Regions from separate parts of the Streptomyces albofaciens JCM 4342 genome, predicted to be linked through region 1. Evidence: riboswitches for the same ligand, from Rfam matches in the RefSeq annotation. Region 1 holds a riboswitch; each other region holds the start of a gene.

Region 1 (5,411 bases):
CCGGTCACGCGTCGGCAGCGCGCAGGTGTGTGATATGAGCACAAGGAAGTTCGGGTGTGATGTCCCCGAGCGCTCGGCACGGAGCGACGCGGAGTGCGGGGCCGGGGGCGTCGGGATGCGTTACGGTGCGTTCGGGGTGCGTTCGGGGTGCGTTCGGGGCGCGTTCCGGGTGCATCAGGGCGCCTTGGAAGTGGGCTCTCGCGGCGGCGTACCGTACGAGGATGGCCCACGCCATAACGACGACGGCAATTCCGTTGAGCCGTCAACCGTTCAGCGGGACGGGCCGGCCAGTGCCGAATGCCCGTGGGCCGAAATAGTTCACCGCGAAATCATCATTGGTCCGTATCAATGGCCCAACGTGCAGGCCGAATTCGCCCCGGCCCGCGGGTCATGGCATGATCACCCAGCTCCCTTTCCGTACCTCTTCACTCCTTCGCAACCGTCCCATTGCTGTGAGGCGCCGTTTCCGAAGGCGACTTCGTCGCGGCGTACCCCACCCCACATTCTCCAGGGCTCACCTTGCGTACGATTACCAAGCAGGCGCTCATACCTGCCTTGACCGTCATCTCCCTGCTGGCTTCCGGGTGTTCGTCCCCCAGTGGCACCGGCACCGATACCGGCACCGACAAGGCCGCCGAACCCGGCGCCGGAGCGACCGCCGCCCAGGCCGCCGAGGGCCAGGACCCCGCCGACACCGCGGCCGGCAAGGGCGGTGGCGGCGGGCAGCGGCTGGCCGTCGGCGCGGCTCCCACGTCGTCCGGACCCGCCGGTGCGGCCGCCGTGGCCCGCCCGTCCGGCGACGGACGCCCGCGGTACACGTCCTCGCTACGGGTCGCCTCGTACGACCGCCGCAGCGGCCGCGCGGTCGTCGTCAGCCCGGCGAAGCATCTCCCGAATCCCTCGCCCACCCCCTCGGCCTCCACCTCCCCCTCCCCCGGCCCCGCTGCTTCCGCGCCCGCGAAGAACTCGGCCGTAGCCGTCGGTGACGTCATCGCGAGCGCGCCCGCTCCCGGCGCGCCCAGCGGCGTCCTGGCCAAGGTCACCGCCGTACGGGGTACGACGGCGAAGGGCACCGAGGTCAACACCGCCCCGGCCACCCTCGACGCGCTGCTCGGCAAGGGCAAGGCCGACGGGAAGGTGCCCGTCGATCCGGCGGCCGTCTCGGTCGAGCCGCTGGTCAAGGGGGTGAAGGTCTCCTGGGCGAAGCAGGGTGAGCGCCGCTTCGGTCCGCACGGCGCCACGCTGCCCCTCGGCAGTCTGCGTCTGGACGTCGGCGCGTCGGTGGCCACCGCGGAGGACGCCCCGGCGAGCGCCGCGGCCTCGGTCGCCGGCTTCGTACAGCTGTCGCCCAAGGTCGAGTTCGCTTACGACGGCAGCCGCCCGCACGCCACGCCCAGCCCCGCCCCCGCCGGCCGCACCGCGCCCGGCGGCGCGTTCATCGGGCTGTCCGGTGACTGGTCCTCGCAGTGGCGCTTCAAGGGGCAGGCCGCCGCCTCCACCGCGAGCGGCAAGCCGCTGCGGATGCCGTTCGCCAAGCTCCACGCCGATCCGGTCATCCAGGTGGGCCCGGTCCCGGTCGTCGTCAACCTCGACCTCACGTGCTACCTCGCGGTCGAGGCGGACGGCCGGGTCAGCGTCGACATCAAGCAGGACCTCAAGGGCGACTTCCGGGTCGGCGGCAGCTACTCCTGGGCCGGGGGCTGGAAGCCCGTCAGCGAATCCGGCATGCACTCCACCCCCATGCAGGCCGCCGTGACGGCGGCGGGCCGGGCGAAAGCCACGCTAGGTACCGAGGCGAGCGTCGGCCTGTACGGTGCGGTCGGTGTGAGCGCCGATGTCGCTCCGTATCTGCGGGGCGAGGCCAGCGCCGCGGCCGCCGGTTCCTCCGACGGGAAGGGGTCCGTCACGGCCGACTGGAAGGCCTTCGGCGGACTGGATCTGAGCGGCTCGCTCCAGGCCCAGCTGACGATCTTCGGCACTCCGCTCTTCCAGAAGCGCATCCCGCTGGGCACCCTCCACCGGGAATGGAAACTCGCGTCCGGCCGCTACTCCTCCGCCGCGTCGCAGCCGCCTGCCGGCTGAGCCCTCCGGCACGTAGCCACCACCAACCGAGGCTGAAGCCGAAACCGAAGCCGAAGCTGTACGGGTCCCGGTCCCGGCCGTATCCCGTACGGCTTCGGCGTCTGTCACCCGCTCCGTACAGCTCCGGCGCTCCGTACGGGTCCGTGCGGGCCGAACCACTCCCGCCCTCCCCGCCCTCCCCGTCTCATGCGCCATCCCGCCATATGAACAGGGGTGTCCGCCCACGCCCTGACCGATCTACTGTGTCCGGTGCAGCTGGTTCGCCCTGCCCGCCAGGCAGGCGCGTCGTAAGAGGGAACCCGGTGGGAATCCGGGACTGCCCCGCAGCGGTGAGCGGGAACGACCGCCGTCATACGCACTGGATCCGGGCCGCGGATCCGGGAAGCGACGGCCAGTAGGTGTCCGCCGGGAGAGCCCGGCAGGCGTGCCCGCGAGTCCGAAGACCTGCCCGTTGCCCGCGCGCGTCCATGCGTGCGCGGTCATCCCGGAGACCTCGAGGGCGGGTTGGGAGCGTTTCGGACGTAGTCCGGAACCGTACACGTCAGGCGGGCAGGAGCGTCGGCGCACGCTTCGCGGCTCGTCCGGCGCGTCGTTCCTTCGCGTTCTCGTCCCGTCCCCGGGACGTACTCAAGAACACGTCCGTGAAGGAGAGTTCCGTGACAGCGAAGCCCGCAGCCGCGGCAGCACGGGCCACCGTGTACGGCTACCCCCGCCAGGGTCGGAACCGGGAACTGAAGAAGGCCATCGAGGGCTACTGGAAGGGCCGCGTCACCGCGGACGCCCTGGTGGAAACCGCGCGGGACCTGCGTCGTGCGAACTGGCAGCAGCTGGTGGACGCCGGCGTCCACGAAGTGCCGACCGGTGACTTCTCGTACTACGACCACGTCCTGGACACCAGCGTCATGGTCGGTGCCGTCCCGGACCGGCACCGCGCCGCAGTCGAGGCCGGCGCCCTGGACGGCTACTTCGCGATGGCGCGCGGCACCCAGGACGTGGCGCCGCTGGAGATGACGAAGTGGTTCGACACCAACTACCACTACCTCGTGCCCGAGTTGGGGCCCGAAACGGTCTTCGCCGCGGACTCCGCCAAGCAGGTCGGTGAGCTGACGGAGGCGCTGGCCCTCGGGCACACGCCGCGCCCGGTGCTCGTCGGCCCGGTCACCTACCTCCTGCTGGCCAAGCCCGCCCCCGGTGTCGCCGCCGACTTCGACCCGCTGACCCTGCTCGACCGGCTGCTGCCGGTGTACGCCGAGGTCCTGGGCGATCTGCGCGCGGCCGGCGCCGAGTGGGTGCAGCTGGACGAGCCCGCCCTGGTCCAGGACCGCAGCCCGGCCGAGCTGAACGCCGCCGAACGCGCCTACCGCGACCTCGGCGCCCTCACCGACCGCCCGAAGCTGCTGGTCGCCTCGTACTTCGACCAGCTCGGCGAGGCCCTGCCGGTCCTGGCCAAGGCCCCTGTCGACGGTCTGGCGCTGGACTTCACCGAGGCCGCCGCCGGCAACCTGGACGCGCTCGCCGCGGCGGGCGGCCTGCCCGGCAAGCGCCTGGTCGCCGGTGTCGTCAACGGCCGTAACATCTGGATCAACGACTACGAGAAGTCGCTGGCCACGCTCGGGACCCTGTTGGGGCTGGCCGACCGGGTCGACGTGGCCGCCTCCTGCTCCCTCCTGCACGTGCCGCTCGACGCCGCGGTCGAACGCGACATCGACCCGCAGATCCTGCGCTGGCTCGCGTTCGCCGAGCAGAAGACGGCCGAGATCGCCACGCTCGCCCGCGGTCTCGCGCAGGGCACCCACACGATCGCCGCCGAACTGGCCGCCAACCGGGCCGACCTGGCGTCCCGTGCCGGTTCCGCGATCACGCACGACCCCGCCGTACGTGCCCGCGCCGCCGCCGTCACCGACGCGGACGGCCGCCGCCCGGCACCGTACGCGGAGCGCGCCGCCGCCCAGCGGGCCCATCTGGGCCTGCCCCTGCTGCCGACCACCACCATCGGCTCCTTCCCGCAGACCGGCGAACTGCGCACCGCACGCGCCGACCTGCGGGCCGGACGGATCGGCACCGCCGGTTACGAGGAACGCATCGGGAACGAGATCCGCGAGATCCTCGCCTTCCAGGAGAAGGCGGGCATCGACGTCCTGGTGCACGGCGAGCCCGAGCGCAACGACATGGTCCAGTACTTCGCGGAACAGCTGACCGGCTACCTCGCCACGCAGCACGGCTGGGTCCAGTCGTACGGCACCCGGTACGTGCGCCCACCGGTCCTGGCCGGTGACGTCTCGCGGCCCGAGCCGATGACGGTGCGCTGGACGACGTATGCCCAGTCCCACACCGACCGGCCCGTCAAGGGCATGCTGACCGGCCCGGTCACCATGCTGGCCTGGTCCTTCGTCCGCGACGACCAGCCGCTCGCCGACACCGCCCGCCAGGTGGCCCTGGCCCTGCGCGACGAGGTCGCCGACCTCGAAGCGGCGGGCACCTCGGTCATCCAGGTGGACGAGCCCGCCCTGCGCGAGACGCTGCCGCTGCGCGCCGCCGGTCACGCCGCCTACCTCGCCTGGGCCACCGAGGCGTTCCGCCTCACCACGAGCGGCGTGCGCGACCGTACCCAGATCCACACGCACATGTGCTACGCCGAGTTCGGTGACATCGTCCGGGCCATCGACGATCTCGACGCCGACGTCATCAGCCTGGAGGCCGCCCGCTCCCATATGCAGGTCGCCCGCGAACTGGCCGCGCACGGCTACCCGCGCGAGGCCGGGCCGGGGGTGTACGACATCCATTCGCCCCGCGTGCCGAGCGCCGAGGAGATGGCGAGCCTGCTGCGCAAGGGCCTCGACGCCATTCCCGCCGAGCGCCTGTGGGTCAACCCGGACTGCGGCCTGAAGACCCGCGCCTGGCCCGAGACCCGTGCCTCGCTGGAGAATCTGGTCGCCGCCGCGCGGACCGTCCGGGCGGAGATCGCCTCGTCCTGACCGGGGCCGGTGGCCGACGGAAGCGGTGACGGCCGGATACCGGTGACGGCCGGGTGCCGCCGACGGCCGGGAGGGCGCACGCCCGAGCCTCCTCCCGGCCGCTCACCACCGCCTTCCGGCGCAAGCCTCACCGGTACCCCCACGGGTGGTTACGGACGCTCGTCCCGGCATCTACACTACGTCCTCCTGCACCTCGTCTGACCTGCGTAAACAGTGCCGTTGAGCCGGTTCCGGAGAGTGAGGAGAGGCCCTGTGTTCTATCAGGTGCTCAAGTACGTGATTCTGGGGCCGTTGCTACGGCTGGTCTTCCGGCCGCGGGTGGAGGGGCTGGAGCATGTGCCCTTGCACGGGCCC
Region 2 (5,411 bases), 1.3 Mb from region 1:
CGAGCGTTACTGACCATCGAACTGATTGCCTGGGTGAATGGAACACATCACGCTTCTCATCGGGATCGTGATCGTCACGGCCTTGGTGTTCGACTTTACGAACGGCTTCCACGACACGGCCAACGCCATGGCCACCACCATTTCCACCGGGGCACTCAAGCCCAAGACGGCGGTGGCGATGTCGGCGGCCCTCAACCTGCTCGGCGCATTCCTGTCCGTGGAGGTCGCCAAGACCATCTCCGGCGGGATCATCGACGAGACCGCCGGCATCAGACCAGAGGTGATCTTCGCCGGACTGGTCGGCGCCATCGTCTGGAACCTCGTCACCTGGCTGGCCGGGCTCCCCTCCAGCTCCTCGCACGCCCTCTTCGGCGGCCTGATCGGCGCGACCCTGGTGTCCGTCGGCGCGAGCGGCGTGCACGGCGGCGCCGTTGTCATGAAGGTCCTCATCCCGGCCGTCGCCGCGCCGATCGTGGCCGGTCTGGCCTCGATGGCCGCGACCCGGCTGACGTACCGGCTGGCCCGCGACCGCGCCGAGGAGGACACCGCCAAGGGCTACCGCGCCGGGCAGATCGCCTCCGCCGCCCTGGTCTCCCTCGCCCACGGCACCAACGACGCCCAGAAGACGATGGGCGTGATCACCCTGGCGCTGATCACCGGCGGCGTCGTGGCACCGCACGCCGACCCGCCGCTGTGGGTCATCGCCTCGGCGGGCCTGGCCATCGCGCTCGGCACGTACCTGGGCGGCTGGCGGATCATCCGCACGATGGGCAAGGGCATCACCGACATCCAGCCGCCGCAGGGCTTCGCCGCCCAGACCGGCGCCGCGGCCACCATCCTGGCCTCCTCCCACCTCGGCTTCGCGCTCTCCACCACCCAGGTCTGCTCCGGCTCCGTCATGGGTTCCGGGCTGGGCCGCAAGGGCGGCGTGGTGCGCTGGTCCACGGCGGGCCGGATGGTCGTCGCCTGGGGCCTGACGCTGCCGGCCGCCGGTCTGGTCGCTGCGGGCGCCGCGCTGCTGGCGGACCAGGGCGACTGGGGCATCGCGACCGTCGCGGTCCTCGCGCTCGCCGTCTGCGGCGCGATCTGGGTGGCCTCCCGGCGCAAGCCGGTGGACCACACCAACGTCAACGAGGGCCCGGCCGCGGAGCCCGCGGGTGTCGTGACCGCCGCCCTCCAGGCCGTCTCGCCGCCGCCCGCCGGCCCGGTCGCCACCGAGCCCGCGACGGCCGCCACGATCCCCGCGCCCGCGGTGGCCGGGGCGCGGCTCACCGACCCGGTCGGCGCGGCCCCGGTGATCGCCGCCCCGGTGGCCGCCCACCCGCACGAGAAGCACGGGACCGAGCCCCGCGCCAAGGCCGGCTCGGCCGCCGGCTGACCCCGCCGTACGGCTCCCCGCCTCCCCCGGCTTCCACGAAGGAACGAGAACGCAATGAGCATCGACTGGGCAGCGCTCGGCCAGGTCTTCGGCGTCACGCTGGTCGTGACGGTCGGCATCGTGGGCCTGTTCACCCTCGGCATCGTCGGCACGTCCCGCAAGCCCCGGCAGGAGGGCGAGGCGGTGGCCGCCGACGGTCCCGGCGGGGCGGCGCGGGCCGGCGCGTACGCCTGCTTCGCGCTGTGCGCGGCGGCCGTGGCGTACGGCATCTACCTGATCGTCGCCGCCTGACCGGCACCGGCACGGCGCCCCGGGGCGTCCGGTGGCCGCGGCACCCGCCGCGGTCACCGGGCGCCCCGTCGCCGTCCGCGGGCAGTGGCCGCCTGTGTCCTCCGACACAGGCGCGGCCCCCGCCCCGCGCCGCAGGTCAAGCGCGAGTTGACGGGCTTCGCGGAGCGTGGTGGACTGCCGGAGCCAATCGGCGACAGATGAGGAAGTCCGGTGAGAATCCGGCGCGGTCCCGCCACTGTCACCGGGGAGCGCTCCTCCATCAAGGGCCACGGTCCGCGTCCGGGACGCGGGTTCCGTACGGACTGGAAGGCCGGGGGAAGCGCCGATCCGGGGAGCCAGGAGACTCTCGTCGCCGTACCCGTCGAACCAGGGCGCGGACCCTGAGTGAGGACCTACCGCCATGCCCGGCCGCAGTTCGAGACCCGCTGGACGTACCCCGCTGCCCCTCCGAGGCGCGACGGCGGTCTGATCCGATGCGTGCCGAACACGCCGGCTACGCGTGCGGCGCGGCCCTCGGTTTCCTCGGCGACCTGGTCGTGGGCGACCCCCGGCGCGGTCACCCGGTGGCCGCCTTCGGGCGGGCCGCGGCGGCCGTGGAGCGCCGCCTGTGGAGCGACGGCCGCGGGCGCGGAGCCCTGCACACCGCACTGCTCGCCGGCGGCACCGCCGCCGGTGCCACGCTGCTCACCCGTGCCGTACGCCGCTCCCCCGCGGCCTTCCCCGCCTCCGTGGCGCTGACCGCCGCCGCCACCTGGGCCGTCCTGGGCGGCACCTCGCTGGGCCGCGAGGCACGGGCCGTCGGCGGGGCGCTCGCCGTGGGCGACCTCGATGTGGCGCGCGAGCGCCTGCCGCACCTGTGCGGGCGCGACCCGCAGGCCCTGGACGGGCAGCAGATGGCGCGCGCGGTGGTCGAGTCCGTCGCCGAGAACACCTCGGACGCGGTGGTCGGCGCCCTGGTGTGGGGCGCGGTCGCCGGTGTTCCCGGGCTGCTGGCGTTCCGCGCCGTCAACACGCTGGACGCGATGGTGGGCCACACATCGCCGCGCTACCGCCGCTTCGGGTGGGCCTCGGCCCGCCTCGACGACGTGGCCGGCTTCCCCGGCTCCCGGCTGACCGCCGCGCTGGCGGTCCTGGCCGGTCCGGACCGGCGGGGCGCGTGGCGCGCCTGGCGGCAGGACGGCGCGTCCCACCCGAGCCCCAACGCGGGCCCGGTGGAGGCCGCGTTCGCGGGCGCGCTGGGCGTACGGCTGGGCGGCACCCTGGCGTACGGCGGCCGGGTCGAGCACCGGCCGGTGCTCAACGGCGGCACCGGGCGCCCCGTCGCGGTGCCGGACATCGAGCGGGCCGTACGGCTGTCGCGCCGGGTGAGCGCGCTGGCCCTGGCGGCCACGGTCACGGGCCGGCTGGCGGCCGGGGCGGTACGCCGGTCCCGTACGGCCGGGAGGGCCAAGTGAGCAGCAGCAACGTACGGACGGCGAGGAGTGCCAGGTGAACGGTTCGGGTGGGGCGCCGCTGGGCGGCGGGCTGCTGGTGGCCGGCACCACGTCCGACGCGGGCAAGAGCGTGGTGACGGCGGGCATCTGCCGCTGGCTGGCCCGCAAGGGCGTCAAGGTGGCGCCGTTCAAGGCGCAGAACATGTCGCTGAACTCGTTCGTGACGCGCGAGGGCGCGGAGATCGGGCGGGCGCAGGCCATGCAGGCCGCGGCGGCGCGCGTCGAGCCGAGCGCGCTGATGAATCCCGTGCTGCTGAAGCCGGGCGGTGACCGCAGCAGCCAGGTCGTGCTGATGGGCAGGCCGGTGGGCGAGCTGAGCGCGCGCGGCTACCACGCGGGGCGCCAGGAGCGGCTGCTCGGCACGGTCACGGGCTGTCTCCAGGAGCTGCGCCGTACGCATGACGCGGTGATCTGCGAGGGCGCCGGCAGCCCCGCGGAGATCAACCTGCGGCGCACCGACATCGTGAACATGGGCATCGCGCGCGCCGCCAGGATTCCGGTCGTGGTGGTCGGCGACATCGACCGGGGCGGCGTGTTCGCCTCGTTCTTCGGCACCACGGCGCTGCTGTCCCGGGAGGACCAGGCGCTGGTCGCGGGCTATCTCGTCAACAAGTTCCGCGGCGATGTGACGCTGCTGGAACCCGGCCTGGAGATGCTGAAGGGGCTGAGCGGACGGCCCACCCTCGGGGTGCTGCCGTTCGCGCACGGCCTCGGCATCGACGAGGAGGACGGCCTCCGCGTCTCGCTGCGCGGCGCGGTCCGCGAGAGCGTCGTCGCGCCGCCGCACGGCGCGGACGTGCTGCGCGTCGCCGTGGCCGCCGTACCGCTGATGTCGAACTTCACGGACGTGGACGCGCTGGCCGCCGAACCGGGCGTCGTGGTCCGGTTCGTGGACCGCCCCGAGGAACTGGCCGACGCCGACCTCGTCGTCCTGCCCGGCACCCGCGGCACCGTCCGCGCGCTCCAGTGGCTGCGCGAGCGCGGCATCGCGGACGCGGTGCGGCGGCGGGCCGCGGAGGGCCGCCCGGTGCTCGGCATCTGCGGCGGCTTCCAGATGCTGGGCGAGCGCATCGAGGACGAGGTCGAGTCGAAGGCCGGGACCGTGGACGGGCTGGGGCTGCTGCCCGTACGCGTACGGTTCGCGGCCGAGAAGACGCTGGCCCGGCCGTCCGGCGAGGCGCTGGGCGAGCCGGTCGAGGGATACGAGATCCACCACGGCGTGGCGGAGATCGACGGCGGGGAGCCGTTCCTGGCAGGCTGCCGGTCCGGGGCCGTCTGGGGCACCCACTGGCACGGCTCCCTGGAGAGCGACGGTTTCCGGCGGGCGTTCCTGCGGCGGGTGGCCGCCGACGCGGGCCGCGCGTTCGTCCCGGCGCCGGACACCAGCTTCGCCGCGCTGCGCGAGGAGCAGCTCGACCGGCTGGGCGACCTGATCGAGGAGCACGCGGACACGGACGCGCTGCTGCGGCTGATCGAGGGCGGGGTCCCGGCCGGGCTGCCGTTCGTGCCGCCGGGGGCACCGCCGATACCGCCGCCGTCCCCCGCCCCGGCCGCGTCCGCCCCGGCCGCCGCCCCGCCCGCACACCGCACGTCCCTCGAAGGGGGTACTCCTTAATGGCATCGGTCCCTTACCCGTTCACCGCGGTCGTCGGCATGTCCGACATGCGGCTGAGCCTGCTGCTCAACGCCATCTCGCCGGCCATCGGCGGGGTGCTGGTCCGCGGCGAGAAGGGCACCGCGAAGTCCACGATCGTGCGCGGTCTGACGGCGCTGATGCCCGATGTGCCGGTGGTCACCGGCTGCCGGTTCTCCTGCGACCCCGCCGCGCCGGACCCCGCGTGCCCGGACGGCCCCCACGAGACGTACGGCGCCGAGGAGCGCCCGGCCCGCATGGTCGAGCTGCCGGTCGGCGCGTCCGAGGACCGCCTCGTCGGCGCGCTGGACATCGAACGGGCCCTGTCGGAGGGCGTGAAGGCGTTCGAGCCGGGCCTGCTGGCGGACGCGCACCGCGGCATCCTGTACGTGGACGAGGTCAACCTGCTCCACGACCACCTCGTGGACCTGCTGCTGGACGCCGCCGCCATGGGCGCCTCGTACGTGGAGCGCGAAGGCGTCTCCGTACGGCACGCCGCGCGCTTCCTGCTCGTCGGCACCATGAACCCCGAAGAGGGCGAACTGCGCCCGCAGTTGCTCGACCGCTTCGGGCTGACCGTGGAGGTCGCCGCGTCCCGCGAGCCGGACCAGCGGGT
Region 3 (5,411 bases), 2.0 Mb from region 1:
GAACACTCCCCCCGACCCGAACACTTCGTCCGCTCCGGCCACCGCTCCCGCGCCCAGCACGATCGCGGCCACCGCGCCGAGCGACGCGCCGTTGGAGATGCCCAGCAGGTACGGGTCGGCGAGCGGGTTGCGCACCAGCGCCTGGGTGGTCGTACCGACGAGCCCGAGCCCCGCGCCGACCAACGCGGCGAGCAGCGCCCTGGGAACCCGCAGCTGCCAGACGATCAAATCGTCCGTACCGGGCCGCGGCGGCTCCCCGCCCAGCCGCCGCAACACCACCGACCACACCTCACCCGGGGCGATATCGGTAGCACCGAGCGAGACGGCGGCGGTCAGCGCGACGAGCAGGGCGAGGAGAAGCCCGACGGCGATCCAGAGCGTCTGAGCGGGGCTCGGGGAGGTACGGGCGGGGCCTGGAGACGTAGGGGCGGGATTCGGAGACGTACGGGCGGGATTCGGAGACGTACGGGCAGGGCCTGGGGACGTACGAGCGGAGCCCCGGGACGTACGGGCGGCCCGCCGCATCAGCGGCCCACCCCACCCGCAGCCGCCCCGCCCGAGACCGAGCCACCCGAGACCGAACCGTCCGATGCCGAACCACCCGAGGCCGAACCGCCCAAGGCTGAGCCACCCGAGACCGAACCGTCCAGGCGGCCCAGCCGGTCCGTATACAGCGTCGCCGCGATCCGCCGTACCGTATCGGCATTGCCGACCCCCGCGATGGTCGTCCGCTCCGAGCCGATGCGCAGGAACTTGCCTTCCTTCACCGCGCGCAGGCCCGCCGTGGCCGGGAATGTCCTCAGGAATTGTTCGGCTTCGGCGAATGCCTTCTCATTGGCCGCGGCACTGCCCCGGTTCCGTACGCCGAGCTGGATCCAGTCCGGGTCCTTGTCGACCACGTCCTCCCACGAGACCGGCCGGAAATCACCCGCGCAGTCCGCGAAGATGTTCCGCGCCCCGGCCTCGGTCAGCACCGCGTTCGCCACCTGCCGGTTGCAGACGGCGACGGGCTGCTTCGTTCCCGCGTCGAAATCGAAGAAGAAGTACGACGGGCGTTTCTCCACCGGGACGTCCGCGATGGCCTTACGCACCTCGGCGACCTTCTTCTCCATCTCCGCCACCAGCTGCAATGCCCGTGGCGACGTACCCGTGACCTGCCCGAGGCGCCGGATATCGCCCTCCACCGCGGACAGGTCCCGCTGCGGCACCTTCTTGCGCGGCGCGCACGCCGTCGAGGCCAGATAGACGTGCTTGATGCCCGCCGCGGCGAATTCCGCCTCGGTCGGGCCGGTCGCCGCCCCGCCCATGTTGCCCATCGAAGCGAACGTGTCGATGTACAGATCGGCCCCGGAACCGAGCAGCTTCTCCTTCGGAATCACCGTTTTCCCCAGGACCGGCACCTGCTGCGCCCGAGCGTCGAGTTCACCCGGCAACGTGCCCTTGCCCGGCGGAAATCCGGTGCCGACGACCCGGTCCTCCACACCCAGCCGAAGCAGCATCTCCAGACTCGCCGCATTGCTGGTGACGATTTTCCGTGGCGCGGTGGAGAAAGTCGTCTTCCGCCCGTCGCAATCGGTGACGGTGACCGGAAAGCCACCCGCCGAGCCGTTCCGGCTGCCCACGGCCCCGGCATCCTGCCCGTCGGCACCGCCGCACCCCGAGGCCAGCGCGGCCACCGCCAGCACCGTCACCGCCGCCGTCACCGCCCGCCCCGTCCGCCCCGCTCTCCCCGTCCGCCCCTTTCGCACCGTCTGCCCTGTCCGACCCGTCGACCCCTTCGGCCCCGACACCGGCCCCACCTCATCCACGCGAGGACGCATATGCCCGCTCTCCCTGCCTCTCGCCTCTCGACTGCCCGACGGCCCGCCTGCGCGGGCCCGGATCAGGTAGTCGAGCGACCGGCGCCCCGGGTTCCCGAGGCCCAGGTCCGATGGCCGGGGCGACGGCCCTCGGCATCGACGGAGTTAGAGTGTCCGGGCCGTGGTGTTCGGGAAGACCGGTGACGACCTACAGGTCCAGGCCGGAGCGGCCCTCGCCACTGTGATCGGGAAGTTCCCGCCCCTGTCCGTACGCGTCCTTCGCCGTACGGAGCCACTGGCCGCAGCCCGCGGCCGGGAAGGCCGGGGCGGGCGCGTACACCCGTCAGCCAGGAGACCGGCCACGGCATCTCACGAACTGATCCACGAGGTGCTGGAGCGTGACCACCGGATGCCCCTGTCCACAAACCCCCCTGCTTCCTCTTCTCCCTCCTCTCCCTCCTCTCCCTCTTCCCCCACTTCGCCCGCGCCCTCCTCCGGCGGATCCGCCTCTCCCCTCCCCGATTTCCGCTGGCGGCGGCAGGACACCGTGCGGACCGCGGGGCTGATGGCGGTCATCGCCGGACTGCACGTCGTCGCCTTCGGCGTGCTCTTCCTGCTGGTCGTGCCGCACCACTACGCGGTGGGCTCACAGGTCTTCGGGGTCGGCCTCGGCCTCACCGCGTACACCCTCGGCATGCGGCACGCCTTCGACGCCGACCACATCGCCGCCATCGACAACACCACCCGCAAACTGATGGCCGACGGCAAGCGGCCGGTCTCCGTGGGCTTCTGGTTCGCGCTCGGCCACTCCAGCGTGGTCGTCGCCATGGCGGCGCTGGTCGCCGGCGGCGCGCAGCTCGCGGGCACCCTGCTGGACGACGAATCGCGCGCCCACCAGGTGCTCGGCACCGTGGGCACCACGGTCTCCGGCGGCTTCCTGTACCTCATCGCCGCGCTCAACCTCGTCGCGCTGGCAGGCATCTGGCGGGTGTTCCGGGCGATGCGGGAGGGCCGGTACGACGAGACGGAGCTGGAGCAGCACCTCGACTCGCGCGGCTTCATGAACCGCGTGCTGGGCCGCTTCACCCGCTCCATCACCCGACCCGGCCAGATGTACCCGCTCGGCCTGCTGTTCGGCCTCGGCTTCGACACCGCGACCGAGGTGACGCTGATGGTGATGGCGGGCAGCGGCGCGGCGGCCGGCCTGCCCTGGTACGCGATCCTGGTGCTGCCGCTGCTGTTCGCGGCGGGCATGAGCCTGTTCGACACCCTGGACGGCACGTTCATGAACTTCGCGTACCAGTGGGCGTTCTCGAACCCGGTACGCAAGGTCTACTACAACCTCACGATCACCGGCCTGTCGATCGCCGTCGCCTTCTTCATCGGCACCATCGAGCTGGTCACCGTCCTGCACGACAAACTGGACCTGAAGGACGGCGTCACCGACTGGATCTCGTCCATCGACCTGGACAACGTCGGCTTCATCATCGTCGGCCTGTTCGTGGTCGTCTGGGCGGCGGCCTTGGCGTACTGGCGATTGGCCGGCGTGGAGAAGCGCTGGTCGGCCCGGGCGTCGCGGGCGACAGGGGCGGAGGCCGGGGAGACCGCCTGAGGGAGGGCGGGGAGGGGAGGGGAGAGGACGACGAACGCGCGGTACGCGGACGGCCTTCCCTTGCGCGAACAACCGACCACTCCGCGTGCCCGACGGCCCTCACATCCACGAGCGTTTGCGTAAGGCCCGGGGTATGCGAAGCCCAGGCCCGCGTACGCCTAAGCCACCCACGAACGCCTGGCCCCCGCGAACACCCACGCACGCCCCTCCCCTCAGCCAGCCGAACCGGCCCCTCAGGTAGCCGAACCGGCCGCCGCCCCCGTCTTCAGGTCCCGCCCCCAGCGCGCCAGCTCCGCTTCGAGGTCGAGCGGACGGAGCCGGTCCGGTTCGTCCGGCCCCGGCCAGTCCTCGCGCGGCACGCGCCACATCACCTCGAACTCGTTGCCGTCCGGATCCTTCGCGTACACCGACTTGGACACCAGGTGATCGGTGGCGCCGACCAGCGCGCCCCGCTCCGCCAGCCCCGCCGCCACGTCCGCCAGCTCCCCGAGCGTGCCCACCTCCCAGGCCAGGTGGTAGAGCCCCACCCGGCCGTGCTCGGGCCCGGGGGCCGCGGCCCCCACCGCGAACAGCCCGAGGTCGTGATCGTTGGCCGTTCCCTCTGCACTGAGGAACGCGGCCCGCCCCGGAATCTCCGTGTCCACCCGGAAACCGAGCGCCTCGGTATAGAAGGCCACCGCGCGTCCCACGTCCCGCACGTAGAGCACCGCGTGGTTCAACCGCCGTACCGCCACGTCAACCCCTCACCTTCCCGCTTCGTCCCGATATCTTCCGATGCGTCCGACCCGCCCGCCCTGCCCTTTCGCTCACTTACGCAGCAGCAGGAACACGACCGCCAAAACCACCCCGAGCACCAAGGCGGCCACGCCGTACACCAGCCGGTGCGCGCGCAGGACCGGAAGCAGCCGGTCGACCGCGTACCGGCCGGGGCCGGTCAGCGCGAGCGCCGCCGCACCCGCCGTGAGCAGCAGCTCGTACTCGACGCCCTCGGGCGCGAAGAACCCGCCGCCCCACTTCACTCCCAGCGCGTTCACCATCGTCCCGACGACCGCCGCACCCGCCAGCGGCGTCAGCAGCCCGAGCACCAGCCCGAGGCCGCCCAGCGTCTCGCTGAGACCGGCGACGACGGCCATGGCGTCACCGGACGGGTAGCCGCTGGCCGTGAAGAACTGGCCGGTCCCGTCCAGCCCCGGCCCGTCGAACCAGCCGAACAGCTTCTGCGTACCGTGCGCGGCCATGATCAATCCGACCGCGAGCCGCAACAGCAGCAGACCGATGTCATACGCATGCGGGCTCGCGGCATGGCGGTCGTCGACGCCGCTGCCGTAGTCACGGAGGGGGCTGAGGGGGGAGGACATACGAACGCTCTTTCCTGTCTGGGCCGGCGGACCCTCCAGAAGGACCGGGCGGCCACCAATTACTTGAAGTTTCAAGTCACCCTTCGAAGATACACATCGCTTGAAACCTAAACAACTCCCCCGTCAGCCAACCTCCACGCCGGAACACGCCCACACCCCCCCACCCAGACCTCACCCCAAACACCCAAAACACCCCATTCCCCACAAACCAACCCCCCACCTCCCCTGGATCCCCTCACCCCGGAGCCGCCCAGACGTCCTTGTCCCCACCGCGCCACTCGATGAGCCCCGGCGTATCCAGATCAATGTCCTCGGCGTCCGGCGCCAGCCCCGCGTGCCGCAGAAACTCGGCAACATCGCCCCGGCCATGCGCCAGCCCGACGATCTGCCCATGAACGGTGACCCGACGCCCACCTGACGGCGAGGGCGGATGAACAATCACCGGCGGATGCACACCCATACCTTCAGCGTGCACCGCCCCCAACCACCCCGCACCTCGGCCACCACCCGCCACACGACAACGCCCGCGCGATGCACGACGCTCGTCTACAGATGCGCTCCCGGCGCCCCACAAAACCGACGAAGCCCCAACCGACCACGGTTGGGGCTTCGACATAACCGCTCATCTGCGGCTTCTCACTG
Region 4 (5,411 bases), on a different contig from region 1:
CCTGGGTGCCGTCGCTCGCCACGTTGACGCGTTCGACGGCGCCCGTGCGCAGGTTCTTGACGAAGATGTCCGGCTGGCCGTTGGTGTCGCCGGGCACCAGGTTCGTCGCGTCGGAGCCGAACACGGCGAACCGGCCGTCGGCGCTGATCATCGAGCCGGACGAGCCGCCGTTGCCCTGTGTGCCGTCGGCGGCGACGCTGGCCCGCTCGGTGCCGGACGGCGGCGCGGACCGGGCGGCGGCCGTCGTGGCGGGCAGCAGCGCGGCGAGCGCGCACACCCCGGTGACGGCGGCGAGTCTTCGTACGGTGGTGCGGGTGGACCTCATGGCGGATTCCCCTCCTGGTGAATGCGTGCGTCGCCGTTGACGTCAGTGCGTGAGCCGGCGGACGAAGACGTCGCCCGTCCCGTTCGTGTCACCGGGCACCAGCCCGTCGTCGCGCGAGTCGAAGACCGCCAGCCGCCCGGCGGCGTCGGGCACCGCGGTATTGGTCCAGGAGGACGACTGGCCGCCGTCCGCGGTGACGTTGATCCGTTCGACCCGCCCGGTGCGCAGGTCGCGGACGAAGGCGTCGACCTCGCGGTTGGTGTCGCCGGGCACCAGGTTGGTCGCCGCGGAGGTGAAGAAGAGGCGCCGGTTGTCCGCGCTGAGCCGCCCGTCGGAGGACCAGCCGTTGCCCTGGGCACCGTCGTGCGCGCGGGACGCCATCCGGGTGGTGCCCTTCCCCAGGTCGCGGACGAAGATGTCGTACGTGCCGTTGGTGTCGCCGGGCACCACGTCGTCGGCCACGGAGGCGAAGACCGCGTGCCGGCCGTCGGGGCTCAGCCGGGGGAACGGCGACACGCCGACCACGGCGCCCGTCGAGCCGAGGCTCGCCACGCTCGTCCGCCCGGTGTCCAGGTCGTGGACGTACAGGGGGTCCTGCGGCGGCGGGCGGCGGAAGCCGGGTCCGGCGGGGGTGAGGTTCGTCGCCTTGGAGGTGAACGCGACCCGACGGCCGTCGGCGCTGATCGACGGGAAGGCGGAGGGGCCGTCGGCCTGCGTGCCGTCGCTCGCCACACTGACCCGTTTCGTCGTTTCCTTCTGCACATCGTGGACGAAGATGTCCAGGCGCTCGTTGGTGTCGCCGGGCACCAGGTCCGCGCGGTACGAGCCGAAGGCGAGGTGGCGGCCGTCGCCGCTGAGGGTGAAGTTCTGCACCCCGTAGCCGTACGGGGACGTGCCCGCGCCCGCGGTGGGGCTCGTGGTGCGGCCGGTCAGCCGGTCGTGGACGAACACGTCGCCCTCGCCGTTGGTGTCGCCGGGCACCAGGTTCGACGCCGAGGAGTAGAAGGCCACGTACCGCCCGTCGGCGCTGATCTCGGGTGATCCGGACAGGGCGTTGCCGCGCGTGCCGTCACCGGCGACGCTGACCAGGTCGACCTTTCCCGTCCGTAAATCCTTGACGTACACGTCTTGTTGGCCGTTGGCGTCGGCGGGTCCCAGATTGGTGGCTTCCGAGGTGAATGCCACGAACCGCCCGTTCGCGCTGAGCGTCGGACCGCCCGAGAAACCGTTTCCCTGCGTTCCGTCCGCGGCGACGCTGACCCGTTCGGTCGCCGGGGCCGCCGGCCGTGCCGCGGTGGCCGTCGCGGACAGCACCCCCGCCACGGCACACGCTCCGGCCAGCAGCCCCACGGCTCTCGCCACGCCGCGCGCAGCACCGTTTCTTCGCATGTCTCCCCCCTCACATCAGGCCCCCCACCCGCCCCGCCGGGCGACGGAGCAGACAAGGAGCCAATACGCTTCAGGAGTCCCGGTCAACGCATCAGGGACATTCCGCGCCACCAATACGCCCCCTGCATCAGCCCCCGTCCAGGAGGGCCGCCGGGCCCCGGCCGGAAGGCCCGGAACGGCTTCAGGAAGCCTCCGCAGGGGCTTCTGGGCGGCCCCGCAGCGCCCGGCGAACGGCCTCGGAACGGCTGCCGAATACCACGGCTCCGGACAACCCCGCGCCAACGCGACACAAGATATGGGGGTGGGTGCACGAGGCAGCACAAGATGTATGCTCGTGCTCGCTGTCGTCGCAGGGGAATCCGGTGCGAATCCGGAACTGTCCCGCAACGGTGTACGAAGTGCGGCAATCCGCACCCGTGAGTCCGAAGACCTGCCCGCAGTACGCCCGCGCCATCCCGGCGCGGTCGTCGATACGTCCGGGCCTCGCGGGTTGGGCCGGTGGACGCTGCGCGGTGTGCCCGCGCGCCCCTCGCCGTGCCAGGGGTGCCGCACGCCCGTACGCGGCCCTCCGTGCCTCCCCCGGGCCCCCGCCGAGTGAGGGAGAGCAGCACGTGACCATCGCGCCAACGGAGCCCGCGTCAGACCGGCAGGTCGTGCAGCCCGCGAAGGACACGAAGCCCCGGCAGGACGCCGGCGGCCGGGCCGAGGACGGCCCCGGCGCCGCGCTGCTGCGCACGCTGACCGACCTCACCGCCGACCTGGACGCCACCGACCCCGGCAAGGTCGCCGCCGCCGCGCTGCGCGGCCGCCACCCCGGCTCCGACGAGGCCGAACTGCGCTCGCTGGCCATGGAGGCCGCCGCCGGCCTGATCGGCGACGAGCCGCAGTACTCCAAGCTGGCCGCCCGCCTGCTGACGCTCGCCATCGCGGAGGAGGCGGCCGCGGAGGGGGCGACCGCCTTCTCCGCCTCCGTCGCCGTCGGACACCGCGAGGGCCTGATCGCCGACGACACGGCGGAGTTCGTACGGACCCACGCGGCGCGCCTGGACGAGCTGGTGGAGCGCGCCCTCGCGGACGGCGCCGACGACCGGTTCGGCTACTTCGGCCTGCGCACCCTGCACTCCCGCTACCTGCTGCGCCACCCGATCTCCCGGCAGGTCATCGAGACCCCGCAGCACTTCCTGCTGCGGGTGGCCTGCGGCCTGGCCGAGGACCACGGCGAGCGGGCCGTGGACGACGTCGCCGAGCTGTACCGGCTGACCAGCACGCTGTCGTACCTGCCCTCCTCCCCCACCCTCTTCAACTCCGGCACCCGGCACCCGCAGATGTCCTCCTGCTACCTGCTGGACTCCCCGCTGGACGAGCTGGACTCGATCTACGACCGCTACCACCAGGTGGCGCGCCTGTCGAAGCACGCCGGCGGCATCGGCCTGTCGTACTCCCGGGTGCGCGCCCGCGGCTCGCTGATCCGCGGCACCAACGGCCACTCCAACGGCATCGTGCCGTTCCTGCGCACCCTGGACGCCTCGGTCGCGGCCGTGAACCAGGGCGGCCGGCGCAAGGGCGCGGCCTGTGTCTACCTGGAGACCTGGCACGCGGACCTGGAGGAGTTCCTGGAGCTGCGCGACAACACGGGCGAGGACGCCCGGCGCACCCACAACCTGAACATCGCGCACTGGATCCCCGACGAGTTCATGCGCCGCGTCGAGGCGGACGCCGACTGGTCGCTGTTCTCCCCCAGCGACGTGCCGGAGCTGGTGGACCTGTACGGCGACGAGTTCGACGCCGCGTACCGCGAGGCGGAGGCCGCGGGCCTGGCCGTCAAGCAGGTCCCGGCGCGCATCCTGTACGCGCGGATGATGCGCACCCTCGCGCAGACCGGCAACGGCTGGATGACCTTCAAGGACGCCGCCAACCGCACCGCCAACCAGACCGCCGAGCCCGGCAAGGTGGTGCACTCCTCGAACCTGTGCACCGAGATCCTGGAGGTCACCGACGACGGCGAGACCGCGGTCTGCAACCTCGGCTCGGTCAACCTGGCCGCCCACCTGGGCGACGACGGCGAGATGGACTGGGAGCGGCTGGACGCCACGGTCCGTACGGCCGTGACCTTCCTGGACCGCGTGGTGGACATCAACTTCTACCCGACCGAGCAGGCCGGCGCCTCCAACTCGCGCTGGCGGCCGGTGGGCCTGGGCCTGATGGGACTCCAGGACGTCTTCTTCCGGCTGCGGCTCGGCTTCGACTCGCCCGAGGCGCGGGAGCTGTCCACCCGCATCTCCGAGCGGATCATGCTCGCCGCGTACGAGGCGTCCGCCGACCTCGCCGAGCGGCACGGGCCGCACCCGGCCTGGTCCGCAACCCGTACGGCCCGGGGCGTGCTGCACCCCGACCACTACCCGAACGCCGAGCCGCGCTGGGCGGACCGGTGGGCGGCGCTGCGCACCCGTATCGCGGCGACCGGCATGCGCAACTCGCTGCTGCTGGCCATCGCGCCGACCGCGACCATCGCCTCGATCGCGGGCGTGTACGAGTGCATCGAGCCGCAGGTCTCCAACCTGTTCAAGCGCGAGACGCTGAGCGGCGAGTTCCTCCAGGTCAACGCGTACCTGATCGAGGAGCTGAAGGCGCTGGGCCTGTGGGACGAGCGCACCCGTGACGCACTGCGCGAGGGCAACGGCTCGGTGCAGGAGCTGGACTGGATCCCCGCGGAGATCCGCGAGCTGTACCGCACGGCCTGGGAGATCCCGCAGCGTGCCCTGATCGACATGGCGGCGGACCGTACGCCCTACCTCGACCAGAGCCAGTCGCTGAACCTGTTCATGGCGTCGCCGACCATCGGCAAGCTCAGCTCGATGTACGCCTACGCCTGGAAGCGCGGCATCAAGACCACGTACTACCTGCGCTCGCGGCCGGCGACCCGGATCGCCCAGTCCGCGCGCGGCACGGGCGGGGGCGCGCAGACCGCTCCCGTACCCGCTCAGGCGGCCGACCCCGAGGCCGTCGCCTGCTCCCTGGAAAACCCCGAGTCCTGCGAGGCATGCCAGTAACCATGACCACCACCCCTGAGAAGACCGAGACGTCCGCCGCCGCCTCGCACACCGCCACCACCGGCAAGAAGAACCTGCTCGACCCGGGCTTCGAGCTGACCCTGCGTCCGATGCGCTACCCGGACTTCTACGAGCGCTACCGCGACGCGATCAAGAACACCTGGACGGTGGAGGAGGTCGACCTCCACTCCGACGTCGCCGACCTCGCCAAGCTCTCGCCGGGCGAGCAGCACCTGATCGGACGACTGGTGGCGTTCTTCGCGACCGGTGACTCGATCGTGGCGAACAACCTCGTGCTGACGCTCTACAAGCACATCAACTCCCCCGAGGCGCGGCTCTACCTGAGCCGGCAGCTGTTCGAGGAGGCCGTGCACGTCCAGTTCTATCTGACGCTGCTGGACACCTATCTGCCCGACCCGGACGACCGCGCCGCCGCGTTCGCCGCGGTGGAGAACATCCCCTCCATCCGGGAGAAGGCCGAGTTCTGCTTCAAGTGGATGGATTCGGTGGAGTCCATCGACCGTCTGGAGTCGAAGGCCGACCGCCGCCGTTTCCTGCTGAACCTGATCTGCTTCGCGGCCTGCATCGAGGGCCTGTTCTTCTACGGCGCCTTCGCCTACGTGTACTGGTTCCGCTCGCGCGGCCTG

The links. A riboswitch is a leader RNA that binds a small molecule or an ion and turns the genes downstream of it on or off. The one in region 1 is predicted to bind cobalamin.
Region 2: linked by a shared signal. The riboswitch ahead of CP973_RS12315 (cobalamin biosynthesis protein) and the one ahead of metE (5-methyltetrahydropteroyltriglutamate--homocysteine S-methyltransferase) in region 1 are both predicted to bind cobalamin.
Region 3: linked by a shared signal. The riboswitch ahead of nicT (Nickel transporter NicT) and the one ahead of metE (5-methyltetrahydropteroyltriglutamate--homocysteine S-methyltransferase) in region 1 are both predicted to bind cobalamin.
Region 4: linked by a shared signal. The riboswitch ahead of CP973_RS33565 (ribonucleoside-diphosphate reductase subunit alpha) and the one ahead of metE (5-methyltetrahydropteroyltriglutamate--homocysteine S-methyltransferase) in region 1 are both predicted to bind cobalamin.

What each region holds. Positions count from the first base shown of each region.
Region 1 is NZ_PDCM01000001.1:4,093,075-4,098,485, reverse strand. Features, by position in the region: gene CP973_RS18325 (hypothetical protein) at 520-2,082, shown strand; cobalamin riboswitch at 2,322-2,548, shown strand; gene metE (5-methyltetrahydropteroyltriglutamate--homocysteine S-methyltransferase) at 2,739-5,057, shown strand; gene CP973_RS18315 (lysophospholipid acyltransferase family protein) at 5,310-5,411, shown strand, end outside.
Region 2 is NZ_PDCM01000001.1:2,745,740-2,751,150, reverse strand. Features, by position in the region: gene CP973_RS12325 (inorganic phosphate transporter) at 38-1,378, shown strand; gene CP973_RS12320 (hypothetical protein) at 1,433-1,669, shown strand; cobalamin riboswitch at 1,869-2,015, shown strand; gene CP973_RS12315 (cobalamin biosynthesis protein) at 2,143-3,123, shown strand; gene CP973_RS12310 (cobyric acid synthase) at 3,182-4,777, shown strand; gene CP973_RS12305 (putative cobaltochelatase) at 4,777-5,411, shown strand, end outside.
Region 3 is NZ_PDCM01000001.1:2,059,726-2,065,136, reverse strand. Features, by position in the region: gene CP973_RS09325 (FecCD family ABC transporter permease) at 1-525, opposite strand, end outside; gene CP973_RS09320 (ABC transporter substrate-binding protein) at 525-1,703, opposite strand; cobalamin riboswitch at 1,965-2,177, shown strand; gene nicT (Nickel transporter NicT) at 2,176-3,411, shown strand; gene CP973_RS09305 (VOC family protein) at 3,645-4,145, opposite strand; gene CP973_RS09300 (DoxX family protein) at 4,218-4,769, opposite strand; gene CP973_RS09295 (hypothetical protein) at 5,005-5,229, opposite strand.
Region 4 is NZ_PDCM01000002.1:3,153,611-3,159,021, forward strand. Features, by position in the region: gene CP973_RS33555 (TolB family protein) at 1-325, opposite strand, end outside; gene CP973_RS33560 (TolB family protein) at 368-1,687, opposite strand; cobalamin riboswitch at 2,003-2,166, shown strand; gene CP973_RS33565 (ribonucleoside-diphosphate reductase subunit alpha) at 2,326-4,764, shown strand; gene CP973_RS33570 (ribonucleotide-diphosphate reductase subunit beta) at 4,767-5,411, shown strand, end outside.